Regions from separate parts of the Pseudomonas sp. CMR5c genome, predicted to be linked through region 2. Evidence: predicted binding sites of a transcription regulator. Region 2 holds the regulator's gene; the other holds the start of a gene.

Region 1 (4,172 bases), 1.8 Mb from region 2:
ACGTTATGGTTGATGTCTTCGACCACATGGGCCTGTTGCAGCGTAGCGCTGGCGATCGAGGCGTTCAGCTCGTTGAGCGTGTGCAGGACCTGGCCGATGGCATTGAGGCTCGAGCCCGCCAGGCCGGCTTGTTCGATGGTCGCCTGGGAGGCTCGGCTGCTATCGCCAATGACCCGAACCGCGGCTTCGGAGTGGCTCTGCAGGCGCTCGATCATGCCGTGGATTTCCGCGGTGGACTGCTGGGTGCGCTGGGCCAGCAGGCGCACCTCGTCGGCTACCACGGCGAAACCGCGGCCTTGCTCGCCGGCGCGGGCGGCCTCGATGGCGGCGTTCAAGGCCAGGAGGTTGGTCTGTTCGGCGATGGAGCGAATCACCTCCAGCACCGTGCCGATCTGGGTACTCTCGGCCGCCAGGGTTCGGATCACTTCCACCGCCTGGTCGATGGTCCCTGACAATTGGTCGATCTGTTGCAGGCTACTGTCGATGTTCACCTGGCCCTGCTGGGCCTGGACCTCGGCTTCACGGACCCCCTCGGCGGCATGCTCGGCACTGCGCGCCACATCCTGGACGCCGGTGGTCACCTGGCTGATGGCGGCCGCCACCTGTTCCATCTGCTGCGATTGCTGCTGGCTGCGCTCCTGGGCTTGCGAGGCATTGCTGCCCAGTTCGCTGGAAGCTTGTTCCAGGGCGGCGGCGCTGGACTGCAACTGGGTCACCACGCCACGCAACTTGGCGGTGAAACCATTGAAATGCCGGGCCAGTTCGGTCACTTCGTCCTGGCCATGGGTGTCGAGGCTGCGGGTCAGGTCGCTCTCGCCGCTGGCGATATTGGCCATGGCATGCACGGTCTCTCGCAATGGGCTGACGATGCTGCGCACGATCAGCACCACCAGGGCGCCCATCAGCAGGGCGATCACCAGGCCCACGTAGGACGCCCGCAGCACCTGGGCCTGGAACTCCTGTTGCAGGTCATCGATGTACACCCCCGAGCCGATGATCCAGCCCCAGGGCTGGAACAGCTGGATGTAGGAGGTCTTCTGTACCGGTTCCTGGGCACCGGGCTTGGGCCAGCGGTAGTCGACCATGCCGGCGCCCTTGGCCTTGGCCAGGGTCACCATCTCGTTGAACACCTCGAAGCCATCCGGATCCTTGATCGAGGCCAGGTTCTGTCCATCGAGCTTGGGATTGGCCGGGTGCATGATCATCACGGGCGTCAGGTCGTTGATCCAGAAGTAGTCGTTCTGGTTGTAGCGCAGCCCGCGAATCGTCTGTAGCGCCTGCTGTTGCGCCTGTTGGCGAGTCAGGGTGCCAGCGGCTTCCAGTCCCTGGTAGTAATCGAGCACGCCAGCGGCAGTCTGCACCACATGCTGGGTTTTCTGCGCCTTGGCCTGATACAGGTCGCCATGAATCTGCTGGAGCATCATCACGCCCAGGGCCACCAGGGTCAGTAGCGCCACGATCAGGATCAGCCACAGGCGCTGACTGATTGACATCTTTCGCAAGCTTTTCATCATCCGGTCACTCCAGGTTCTTGTTCTTGTCATGAACGACTAAGAGCATCCAAGCACGCTTGTCCGGGAGCGCCTACCCTACGGAAGTCCAATAACACCACGACGCTTTTTGCGCCTGTCTGCTAGGATTTCGGCGTCTTCGCGCAAAACCTGAACAATTCTGGTTTTTTCACATAATTTTCATGGGCTTGTGTTGATCTTTGACATGCCGGATTCCCGGCCAATTTCGATGCAGTGAACATTTATAAAGAGGCATGCCACGAGCATTGCTTCATGGGGGATCGATGGACCTTTGGACCGCCTTTCAGGCATTGCTACTCGGGATTGTGGAGGGCTTGACCGAATTCCTGCCCATCAGCAGCACCGGACACCAGATCATCGTGGCCGACTTGCTCGACTTTGGCGGCGAGCGCGCGATGGCTTTCAATATCATCATCCAGTTGGGGGCGATCCTGGCGGTTGTCTGGGAATTCCGGGGCAAGATCCTGGATGTGGTGATTGGCCTGCCGACCCAGCCCAAGGCTCGGCGCTTCACCGCCAACCTGCTGATCGCCTTCCTGCCGGCGGTGGTGCTGGGGGTGATTTTCGCCGACCTGATCCACGCCTACCTGTTCAACCCCGTCACAGTGGCCACGGCCCTGGTGGTTGGCGGCATCATCATGCTGTGGGCCGAGCGCCGCGAGCATCAGGTGCATGCCAACAACGTCGATGAGATCACCTGGAAGGATGCCCTCAAGGTGGGATTCACCCAGTGCCTGGCGATGATCCCGGGAACCTCTCGGTCCGGCTCGACCATCATCGGCGGCTTGCTGTTCGGGCTGTCGCGCAAGACCGCCACCGAGTTCTCGTTCTTTTTGGCCATGCCGACCATGGTCGGGGCCGCGGTGTACTCCGGTTACAAATACCGGCATCTGTTCCAGCCCGATGATTTGCCAGTGTTCGCCATCGGTTTCGTCACCGCCTTCATCTTCGCCATGATCGCGGTCAAGGGCCTGTTGAAGTTCATCGCCAACCACAGCTATGACGCCTTCGCCTGGTACCGCATCGCCTTTGGCGTGTTGATCCTGGCGACCTGGCAGTTCGGCTGGATCGACTGGGCGGCGGCCAAGGCGTGAAGGCTTCCCGATCCGAGCGACACCAGGGCAGCTCTGGGCGGATCCAGCATCCCCGAGCCAAGCTGCTGGCGTTCATCCTGCTGTGCGCCTTGCCGTTGTATGGGGCGCTATCGCTATGGTGGCGCGACGGCTCGGTCATTGCACTGGCAGCCTATGGTGCGGTCAGCCTGCTGACGTTCCTGGCGTATTGGCATGACAAGCGCCAGGCCCGGGAGCAGGGCCAGCGCACGCCGGAGAACATCCTGCATGCCCTGGAGTTGGCCGGTGGCTGGCCGGGGGCGCTGTTGGCCCAGCAATTGCTGCGACACAAGACCCGCAAGCTGTCCTACCAGGCGCTGTTCTGGCTGATCGTCGCCTTGCACCAGGTGTCCTGGATCGACCGGTTGTTCTTGCAGGGCGGCTGGTCGAGGCTGCTCTAGAGCAAGAGCCCGACCTGGGTCCGCTTGGGCAACTTGGCCACCACTAGCTGGTGGGAACGTTGCAGCAACTGCTGCAGTTCGGCTGCGGCCAGGGGGTAGGGGGTCTGCATGATGATCCAGTGGGCTCGGGCCAGGTACGGCGCCGGCGCTATGCCCGGGCGATCCACATGGCCCAGGAACAGCTCCGGGTCGACCTTGAAGGCCAGTGAGTCGCCTCGCAGGTTCTGCATGGCGAACATCTTGTTGCCGGCAACGGAGAACACCCGCACGCCGCCCCACTTGTAGTCTTCCCGCGCACCTGGCAGATCCAGGCAGAAACTCGCCACTTGCTCTTCGGTCATTCGGGTGTTGGCTTTCACAGCGATCGTTCTCCGCATTCTTCGAAGGCTTCATGCAGGTGCTCTATCCAGGCCCGGACGGCCGGCAGCACACCGCGTCGGTGAGGATAGACCGCTTGCAGCCAGCCACCAGGCAGCGACCACTGCGGTAGCAACTGCACCAGTTGACCGCTGGCCAGTTCTTCCTCGCAATACAGCATCGGCAGCACGGTGCAGCCCAGGCCGGCCAAGGCGCAGGCCCGGCGTACGATGAAGTCGTCGATGCCCAGCCGCGCCTCCAGGGCCAGTTCGCAGGTATTGCCTTGCTGGTCCAGCAGGCGCAGGTGCACCAGGCGATCGGCTTCCAGGGCGCCGAGGATCGGCAGGCGGCGCAGGTCCTCGGGCTGCTCCACCGCGTGTTCGCGCAGGAACGCGGGCGAGGCCACCATCGTCGTTTGCGCCGGACGCAGGCGACGGGTCACCAGCAAGGGGTCCTCGTCACCTTGTTCCCGTACCCGCAGGGCCACATCGATGCCTTCGTTGACCAGGTCGACGCGTCGATTGACCAGCAACATCTCCAATTGCACCTGGGGGTACTTTTGCAGGAAGCCGCTCACCAGGGGCGTCAGCAGTTCATGGGCCAGGCCCACTGGGCTCGAGACCCGCAACCGCCCCCGGGGTTCGCTGGCCATGCTGGCCACGGCTTCATCGGCCATCTCTGCCTCCAGCAACATGGCCTGGCAATGCCGCAGGTAGCGTTCGCCCACCGTGGTCAGCTTCAGTTGCCGGGTGGTGCGCTGCAGCAAGCGC
Region 2 (8,209 bases):
CCGGCGTTCCTGCTGGATGTGTTCTTCACGTTCAACATCGCCCTGTCGATCGTGGTCCTGCTGGTTTGCGTCTACGCCCTGCGACCGCTGGATTTCGCGGTATTCCCCACCATCCTGCTGGTGGCCACCTTGTTGCGCCTGGCACTCAACGTGGCCTCGACCCGGGTGGTGATGCTCCATGGGCAGGAAGGGCACGCCGCCGCGGGCAAGGTGATCCAGGCCTTCGGCGAGGTGGTGATCGGCGGCAACTACGTCGTGGGTATCGTGGTCTTCGCGATCCTCATGATCATCAACTTCGTGGTAGTGACCAAGGGTGCCGGGCGGATCTCCGAGGTGAGCGCGCGCTTCACCCTGGACGCCATGCCCGGCAAGCAGATGGCCATCGACGCCGACCTCAACGCCGGCCTGATCGACCAGAACCAGGCCAAGGCGCGCCGCGCCGAAGTGGCTCAGGAAGCCGAGTTCTACGGCTCCATGGACGGTGCCAGCAAGTTCGTTCGCGGTGATGCCATCGCCGGCTTGCTGATCTTGTTCATCAACCTGATCGGCGGTATGGCGGTCGGTATCTTCCAACACGACATGACCTTTGCCGACGCTGGCCGGGTCTATGCCTTGCTGACCATCGGTGACGGTTTGGTGGCGCAGCTGCCTTCGCTGCTGTTGTCCACCGCGGCGGCGATCATGGTCACCCGTGCCTCGGGCTCCGAGGACATGGGCAAGCAGATCAACCGGCAGATGTTCGCCTCGCCCAAGGCCCTCGCAGTGGCCGCCGGGCTGATGGCGGTCATGGGCGTGGTGCCGGGCATGCCCCATGTGTCTTTCCTCAGCCTGGCCCTGGTGGCCGGCGGTGCGGCGTACCTGCTCTGGCGCCAGCAGAACCAGGCTAAGGTCCGCGCCGAGGAAGAGCTCCAGCGCCAGCAGGACCTGCTGCCCTCGCCGGCACGGGCCATGGAGACCAAGGAACTGGGCTGGGACGACGTGACCCCGATCGACATGATCGGCCTGGAAGTGGGTTATCGCTTGATTCCCCTGGTGGACCGCAACCAGGGCGGGCAACTGCTCGCGCGGATCAAGGGGGTGCGCAAGAAGTTGTCCCAGGACCTGGGTTTCCTCATGCCCACCGTGCATATCCGTGACAACCTCGACCTGGCCCCCAGCGCCTACCGCCTGACGCTGATGGGCGTGATCCTGGCCGAGGCCGAGATCTATCCGGATCGCGAACTGGCGATCAACCCGGGGCAGGTCTACGGCACCCTCAATGGTATCGCCGCCCGGGATCCGGCCTTCGGCCTGGAGGCGGTGTGGATCGAGATCAGCCAGCGGCCCCAGGCCCAGTCCCTGGGCTACACCGTGGTCGACGCCAGTACCGTGGTCGCCACTCACTTGAACCAGATTCTGTACAAGCACTCCAGCGAACTGATCGGCCACGAAGAGGTCCAGCAACTGATGCAGGTGCTGGCCAAGAGTTCGCCGAAGCTGGCTGAAGAGCTGGTGCCGGGCGTGCTCTCGCTCTCGCAGTTGCTCAAGGTGCTGCAAGCCTTGTTGGCCGAACAGGTGCCGGTGCGTGATATCCGCAGCATTGCCGAGGCTATCGCCAACAATGCCGCTAAGAGTCAAGATACTGCCGCTTTGGTTGCTGCGGTGCGCGTCGGATTGTCTCGCGCCATCGTCCAAAGCATTGTAGGTACTGAGTCCGAGCTGCCTGTGATCACCTTGGAGCCAAGGTTGGAACAGATTTTGCTCAGCAGTTTGCAGAAGGCAGGACAAGGCCAGGAAGAAGGCGTTCTGCTCGAGCCAAGCATGGCAGAGAAGCTGCAGCGTTCGCTGATCGAAGCGGCGCAGCGTCAAGAGATGCAAGGTCAACCGGTGATTCTGTTGGTGGCGGGTCCGGTCCGCGCCATGCTCTCGCGGTTCGGTCGTCTGGCCGTCCCGGGTTTGCATGTGCTGGCGTACCAGGAAATTCCCGACAACAAGCAAGTGACCATCGTTGCGACAGTAGGGCCCAACGGCTGAGGTAGTGGGTTATGCAAGTTAAGCGTTTTTTCGCCGCCGATATGCGTCAGGCCATGAAACTGGTTCGTGATGAGTTGGGGGCCGAGGCTGCCATCATCGGCAACCGCCGGATCGCCGGTGGCGTCGAGCTGACGGCGGCCCTGGATTACAAGTTGTCGGCCTTGTCGCCACGGATTCCGAACGTGGAGCTCGAAGACGAGCTGCGCAAGACCCAGTCGCGGATCGTTACCGCCCAGGCCGAGCTGAGCCTGCGGGGCGAAGGTGACACTGCCTCGATCAGCAATCGCCAGTTGTTCGCCGGCCTGCCGCTGACGGCAGCCGAGCCCTTGATCGAGCCAACCCTGACCGAGCGCCCGCGCCCGGCTCCGGCCCCGGTCGCGCCGGCGGTGGACAATCGTGCCCTGGACTCCATGCGCTCCGAGCTCAACGGCTTGCGCGAGCTGCTGGAAGTACAGCTCGGTTCCCTGGCCTGGAGCCAGTTGCAGGGCAGTCGTCCCGAACAGGCCAACCTCTGGCGCCGCCTGCAGCGCATCGGCTTGTCCGGCCCGCTGGCTCGCGACCTGCTGGCCCTGATCACCGATATCGACGAGCCACGCCAGGCCTGGCGCATGCTCCTGGCCCATCTGGCGCGAATGATCCTGACGCCGGAAGTCGAGCCTCTGGAAGAGGGCGGGGTGATTGCCATGGTCGGTCCTGCCGGCATGGGCAAGACCACCACCCTGGCCAAGCTCGCGGCCCGCTACGTGCTCAAGTACGGCGCGCAGAACATTGCGCTGGTGAGCATGGACAGCTACCGCATCGGCGCCCAGGAGCAGCTCAAGACCCTGGGGCGGATCCTCAATGTCTCGGTGACCCATGTCGATCCTGGCCAGTCCCTGGCCCAGGCCCTGGACCCGCTGCTGCGCAAGCGCGTGGTGCTGATCGATACCGCAGGCCTGCAGGCCAGCGATCCGGCGCTGCGCATGCAGCTTGAAAGTCTGGCCGGCCGCGGGATCCGCGCGAAGAATTACCTGGTGCTGGCCACCACCAGCCAGAAGCAGGTGCTGACCGCCGCCTACCACAGCTACAAGCGCTGTGGTCTGGCCGGGTGCATCCTGACTAAACTGGATGAAACAGCCAGCCTTGGCGAGGTGTTGAGCCTGGCCATCAGTCATGAATTACCGGTTGCCTATCTGACCGATGGCCCGCGGATTCCTGACGACCTGCACCTGCCGCGTCGGCACCAGCTGGTGAGCCGCGCCGTGAGCGTGCAGATGCAGGAAGAACCCAGCGAAGAAGCCATGGCCGATATGTTCGCTGACCTGTACCACAACCCGGCCAAGCGGGTCGGCTGAGGTACTCATGAATAGATTGCAGTGTATCTACATCGATGGTCTGCCAGGCATTGTTCTCACGGTGAACACGCAGCCAGTTATGTGGCCCCGTCTAAGTAAGACAAGGTAAAGAAAGAACATGGGCAGCATGCATCCCGTACAGGTGATCGCGGTGACCGGCGGCAAAGGTGGCGTCGGCAAGACTAATGTGTCAGTGAACTTGTCCCTGGCTCTGGCTGAGCTCGGTCGACGGGTCTTGCTGCTGGATGCCGACCTGGGATTGGCCAATGTCGATGTCCTCTTGGGCCTGACCCCCAAACGCACCCTGGCCGATGTCATCGAAGGGCGCTGCGAGCTGCGCGACGTGCTGCTCCAGGGGCCGGGTGGCATCCGCATCGTTCCGGCCGCCTCGGGCACCCAGAGCATGGTGCACCTGAGCCCTGCCCAGCATGCCGGCCTGATCCAGGCCTTCAGCGACATCGGCGACAACCTCGATGTCCTGGTGATCGACACCGCTGCGGGTATTGGTGACTCGGTAGTCAGTTTTGTCCGCGCGGCCCAGGAAGTGCTGCTGGTGGTCTGCGACGAACCCACTTCGATCACCGACGCCTACGCGCTGATCAAGCTGCTCAACCGCGACTACGGCATGAACCGCTTCCGGGTCCTGGCCAACATGGCCCAGAGCCCCCAGGAAGGGCGCAACCTGTTTGCAAAGTTGACCAAGGTCACTGATCGCTTCCTGGACGTGGCCTTACAATATGTCGGCGCAGTTCCCTACGACGAAAGCGTGCGCAAGGCCGTGCAAAAGCAGCGTGCGGTCTATGAAGCCTTTCCCCGTTCGAAGTGTGCATTGGCGTTCAAGGCCATCGCACAGAAAGTCGATACCTGGCCGTTGCCGGCGAACCCACGCGGGCATCTGGAATTCTTTGTCGAGCGGCTAGTGCATCAAACAGCGGGACCGGTGCTATGACTGCCAGTGGCTACAACCTCTACAAGAAGTCGGCGCGTGACAGCCAATACGAACTGATCGAGCGCTATGCGCCTCTGGTCAAGCGTATCGCCTATCACCTGCTGGCGCGGTTGCCGGCCAGTGTCCAGGTAGAGGACCTGATCCAGGCTGGGATGATCGGTTTGCTCGAAGTGTCGACCAAGTACGACGCGAGCAAGGGCGCGAGTTTCGAGACCTACGCGGGTATCCGTATCCGTGGCGCGATGCTCGACGAGGTTCGTAAAGGCGACTGGGCACCGCGTTCGGTGCACCGTAATACGCGCATGGTCAGTGATGCCATTCGCGCAATTGAAGCTAAAACCGGTCGTGACGCTAAAGATCACGAGGTTGCGGCCGAACTTCAATTGAGTCTCGACGATTATTACGGGATTTTGAACGACACCCTGGGCAGCCGGCTGTTCAGTTTCGACGACCTGTTGCAGGACGGCGAACATGAAGGGCTGCACGAGGATGGCGCCAGTGCTCATCTCGAGCCGTCACGGGACCTGGAGGATGAACGCTTCCAGGCCGCGTTGGCGGATGCGATTGCCAATTTGCCGGAGCGCGAGCGACTGGTGTTGGCGCTGTACTACGACGAAGAGCTGAACCTCAAGGAAATCGGTGAGGTCCTGGGGGTCAGCGAATCGCGGGTCAGCCAGTTACACAGCCAGTGCGCGGCCCGTTTGCGGGGGCGTTTGGGGGAGTGGCGAGCGCGCTGACAGGCAGTGTGGGGACACTGCGCCCAAGACCGGTCAGGCCTTGCGCCTTGCCGGTTTTGCAGTATGTGCTCCATGCAGTCGTTGCGTGTTATGCCGGATTGATTGAATGGCGCGTCCAGGAACTGGATGCGTTTAAGACTGCTTGGAGGTCGAATTGGACAAGAACATGAAAATCCTCATCGTTGATGACTTCTCAACGATGCGGCGGATCATAAAAAACCTGTTGCGTGATCTGGGTTTCACCAACACGGTCGAGGCCGACGATGGCACTACCGCCATTCCGGTACTCAACAGCGGGAGCATCGACTTTCTGGTAACGGACTGGAACATGCCGGGCATGACCGGTATCGATCTGCTGCGCCATGTGCGCGCCGATGAAAAGCTCAAGCACCTGCCGGTACTGATGGTGACTGCCGAAGCCAAGCGCGAGCAGATCATCGAAGCCGCCCAGGCCGGCGTTAACGGCTATGTCGTCAAACCATTCACGGCCCAGGCGCTGAAAGAGAAGATCGAGAAGATCTTCGAACGCATCGGTTGAGATGCGTAGCCATTCCGCCACGGGGGAGCTATGGAGCATAACGAATCTTCACTGGGCGACTTTGAGTCGACCCTGAAAAAACATGCGCTGGAACTGGTCGAGAGTCTGGAGAAGGGCAAGTTCGGCGAAGCCGTGCAACTGATCCATGAGCTCAATCAGACCCGTGACCGCGGCCTGTACCAGGAAGTGGGCAAGCTCACCCGCGAGCTGCATAGCGCGATCGTCAATTTCCAGATTGACCCGCACATGCCGCAAGCCGAGGAAGTTTCACAGATCACGGATGCCACCGAGCGCCTGTCCTATGTGGTCCGGCTGACGGAAGCCGCAGCCAACCGCACCATGGACCTGGTGGAGAGCAGCACCCCGCTGGTCAACGGCCTGAGCACTGAAGCCCAGGCCTTGAGCGTGGACTGGGGCCGCTTCATGCGGCGCGAGGTCGGTGCCGAGGAGTTTCGCGAACTGGCGCGGCGGGTCGACGGTTTTCTGACTCGTAGCGAGCAGGAGACCCGTACCATCTCCGGCCACCTCAACGACATTCTGCTGGCGCAGGATTACCAGGACCTCACCGGCCAGGTGATCAAGCGCGTGACTCAGTTGGTCACGGAAGTCGAAAGCAATCTGCTCAAACTCGTCTTGATGGCCAGCCAGGTCGATCGTTTCGCTGGTATCGAACATGACCGCGCATCGATCCTGGCGGAAAAAGATCCGCAAAAACATCTCGCCAAGGGTGAAGGTCCGCAGATTCATGCCGATAAACGGGAAGACGTTATGTCCGGTCAGGACGATGTTGACGATTTGCTTTCCAGCCTTGGATTCTAGGAGCACCCATTAATGAGCTTCGGCGCCGATGAAGAGATCCTTCAGGATTTCCTGGTTGAGGCCGGCGAGATTCTAGAGCAACTGTCCGAACAATTGGTCGAGCTGGAAAGCCGGCCAGATGATGCGGATCTGCTCAACGCAATTTTTCGCGGTTTTCACACTGTTAAAGGGGGCGCCGGCTTCCTCCAGCTCAATGAGCTGGTGGAGTGCTGCCACATCGCCGAGAACGTTTTCGACATCCTGCGCAAGGGTGAGAGACGAGTCGACTCGGAACTGATGGACGTGGTGCTCGAGGCTCTGGACACGGTGAACAGCATGTTCGGCCAGGTCCGCGAGCGTACCGAGATCACTCCTGCGACACCTGAATTGCTATCCGCCCTGGCGCGCCTGGCCGAGCCGGCCAGCGCGCAGCCCGCTCCTGCCCCCGTGGAAGAAGTGGTCGAGGCCGTGGCGGAACCCGAGCCCGAGCCGCAAGCGCCGGCGGGCGATATCACCGACAACGAATTCGAACTGTTGCTCGACTCGCTGAGCGCCGCCAAGGCCGATGCCGAGGCCGCGCCCGCCGCCGTATCTGCCACCGAGGGTGAGCCGGCCGGCGACGAGATCACCGATGCCGAGTTCGAGTCCCTGCTGGACCAGTTGCACGGCAAGGGCCAGTTCGCCCCCGATGCGCTCGCTCCCACTGCGGCCGATGCCGAGGGTGGCGCCGCTGCCGGCGGCGATGAGATCACCGACGACGAGTTCGAAGCCCTGCTGGACCAGTTGCATGGCAAGGGCAATTTCGCCGTTGACGCACTGGAATCGGCGGTAGCTGCCGCACCTGCCGCCGCTGCGCCAGGTGCAGCTGCGGCTGGCAGTGACCTGATCACCGATCACGAATTCGAATCCCTGCTCGATGAGCTGCACGGCAAGGGCAAGTTCTCCGACACGCCAGGCACTGCCCAGCCGGCGGCCACGGTCGCTGCGGCTCCTGCAGTGGCGGCACCGGCGGCTGCCAGTGCCGCGGTGGCCAAGCCTGCGGCAGCCAAGCCGGCCGCCGCTGCCAAGCCCGAGGCCAAGCCCGAGGCGCCAAAACCCGCCGCGGCTCCTGCTCCGGCCCGCGCGCCGGCCGCGCCAGCCGCCGAGAAACCGGCCAGCGAAGCGGAAACCACAGTGCGCGTGGACACTGCGCGCCTGGATGAAATCATGAACATGGTGGGCGAACTGGTGCTGGTGCGTAACCGCCTGGTGCGCCTGGGTCTCAACAGCGGCGACGAAGCCATGTCCAAGGCGGTGTCGAACCTCGACGTGGTCACCGCCGACTTGCAGACCGCGGTGATGAAGACCCGCATGCAGCCGATCAAGAAGGTCTTCGGGCGCTTCCCGCGCCTGGTTCGCGACCTGGCCCGGCAGCTCAAGAAAGAGATCAACCTGGAGCTGGTGGGGGAAGAAACCGACCTCGACAAGAACCTGGTGGAGGCCCTGGCCGACCCGTTGGTGCACTTGGTGCGCAACGCGGTGGACCACGGTATCGAATCTCCGGAAGAACGCGAGGAATCGGGCAAGTCGCGCCAGGGCAAGGTGGTGTTGGCCGCCGAGCAGGAAGGCGACCACATCCTGTTGTCGATCTCCGATGACGGCAAGGGCATGGATCCCAATGTCCTGCGCGCCATCGCGGTCAAGCGCGGGGTCATGGACAAGGACGCCGCCGACCGGCTGAGCGATACCGAGTGCTACAACCTGATCTTCGCCCCCGGGTTCTCCACCAAGACCGAGATCTCCGATGTCTCTGGTCGCGGTGTGGGCATGGACGTGGTCAAGACCAAGATTTCCCAGCTCA

Evidence for each region. Region 2 encodes FliA, which starts transcription of late flagellar genes. Its sites were predicted from a motif close to CTAAAGTTTNNNNNNNNNNNGCCGNTAA; they were not measured.
Region 1: C4K40_RS16370 (methyl-accepting chemotaxis protein) is a predicted target of FliA. The motif match lies at 1,639-1,666, and genes of this name have one in related genera.

Annotation. Positions count from the first base shown of each region.
Region 1 is NZ_CP027705.1:3,556,536-3,560,707, reverse strand. Features, by position in the region: gene C4K40_RS16370 (methyl-accepting chemotaxis protein) at 1-1,511, opposite strand, end outside; gene C4K40_RS16365 (undecaprenyl-diphosphate phosphatase) at 1,796-2,626, shown strand; gene C4K40_RS16360 (DUF1294 domain-containing protein) at 2,623-3,045, shown strand; gene C4K40_RS16355 (MmcQ/YjbR family DNA-binding protein) at 3,042-3,386, opposite strand; gene C4K40_RS16350 (LysR substrate-binding domain-containing protein) at 3,401-4,172, opposite strand, start outside.
Region 2 is NZ_CP027705.1:1,801,718-1,809,926, forward strand. Features, by position in the region: gene flhA (flagellar biosynthesis protein FlhA) at 1-2,013, shown strand, start outside; gene flhF (flagellar biosynthesis protein FlhF) at 2,025-3,347, shown strand; gene fleN (flagellar synthesis regulator FleN) at 3,466-4,296, shown strand; gene fliA (RNA polymerase sigma factor FliA) at 4,293-5,033, shown strand; gene C4K40_RS08430 (chemotaxis response regulator CheY) at 5,200-5,571, shown strand; gene C4K40_RS08435 (protein phosphatase CheZ) at 5,602-6,390, shown strand; gene C4K40_RS08440 (chemotaxis protein CheA) at 6,403-8,209, shown strand, end outside.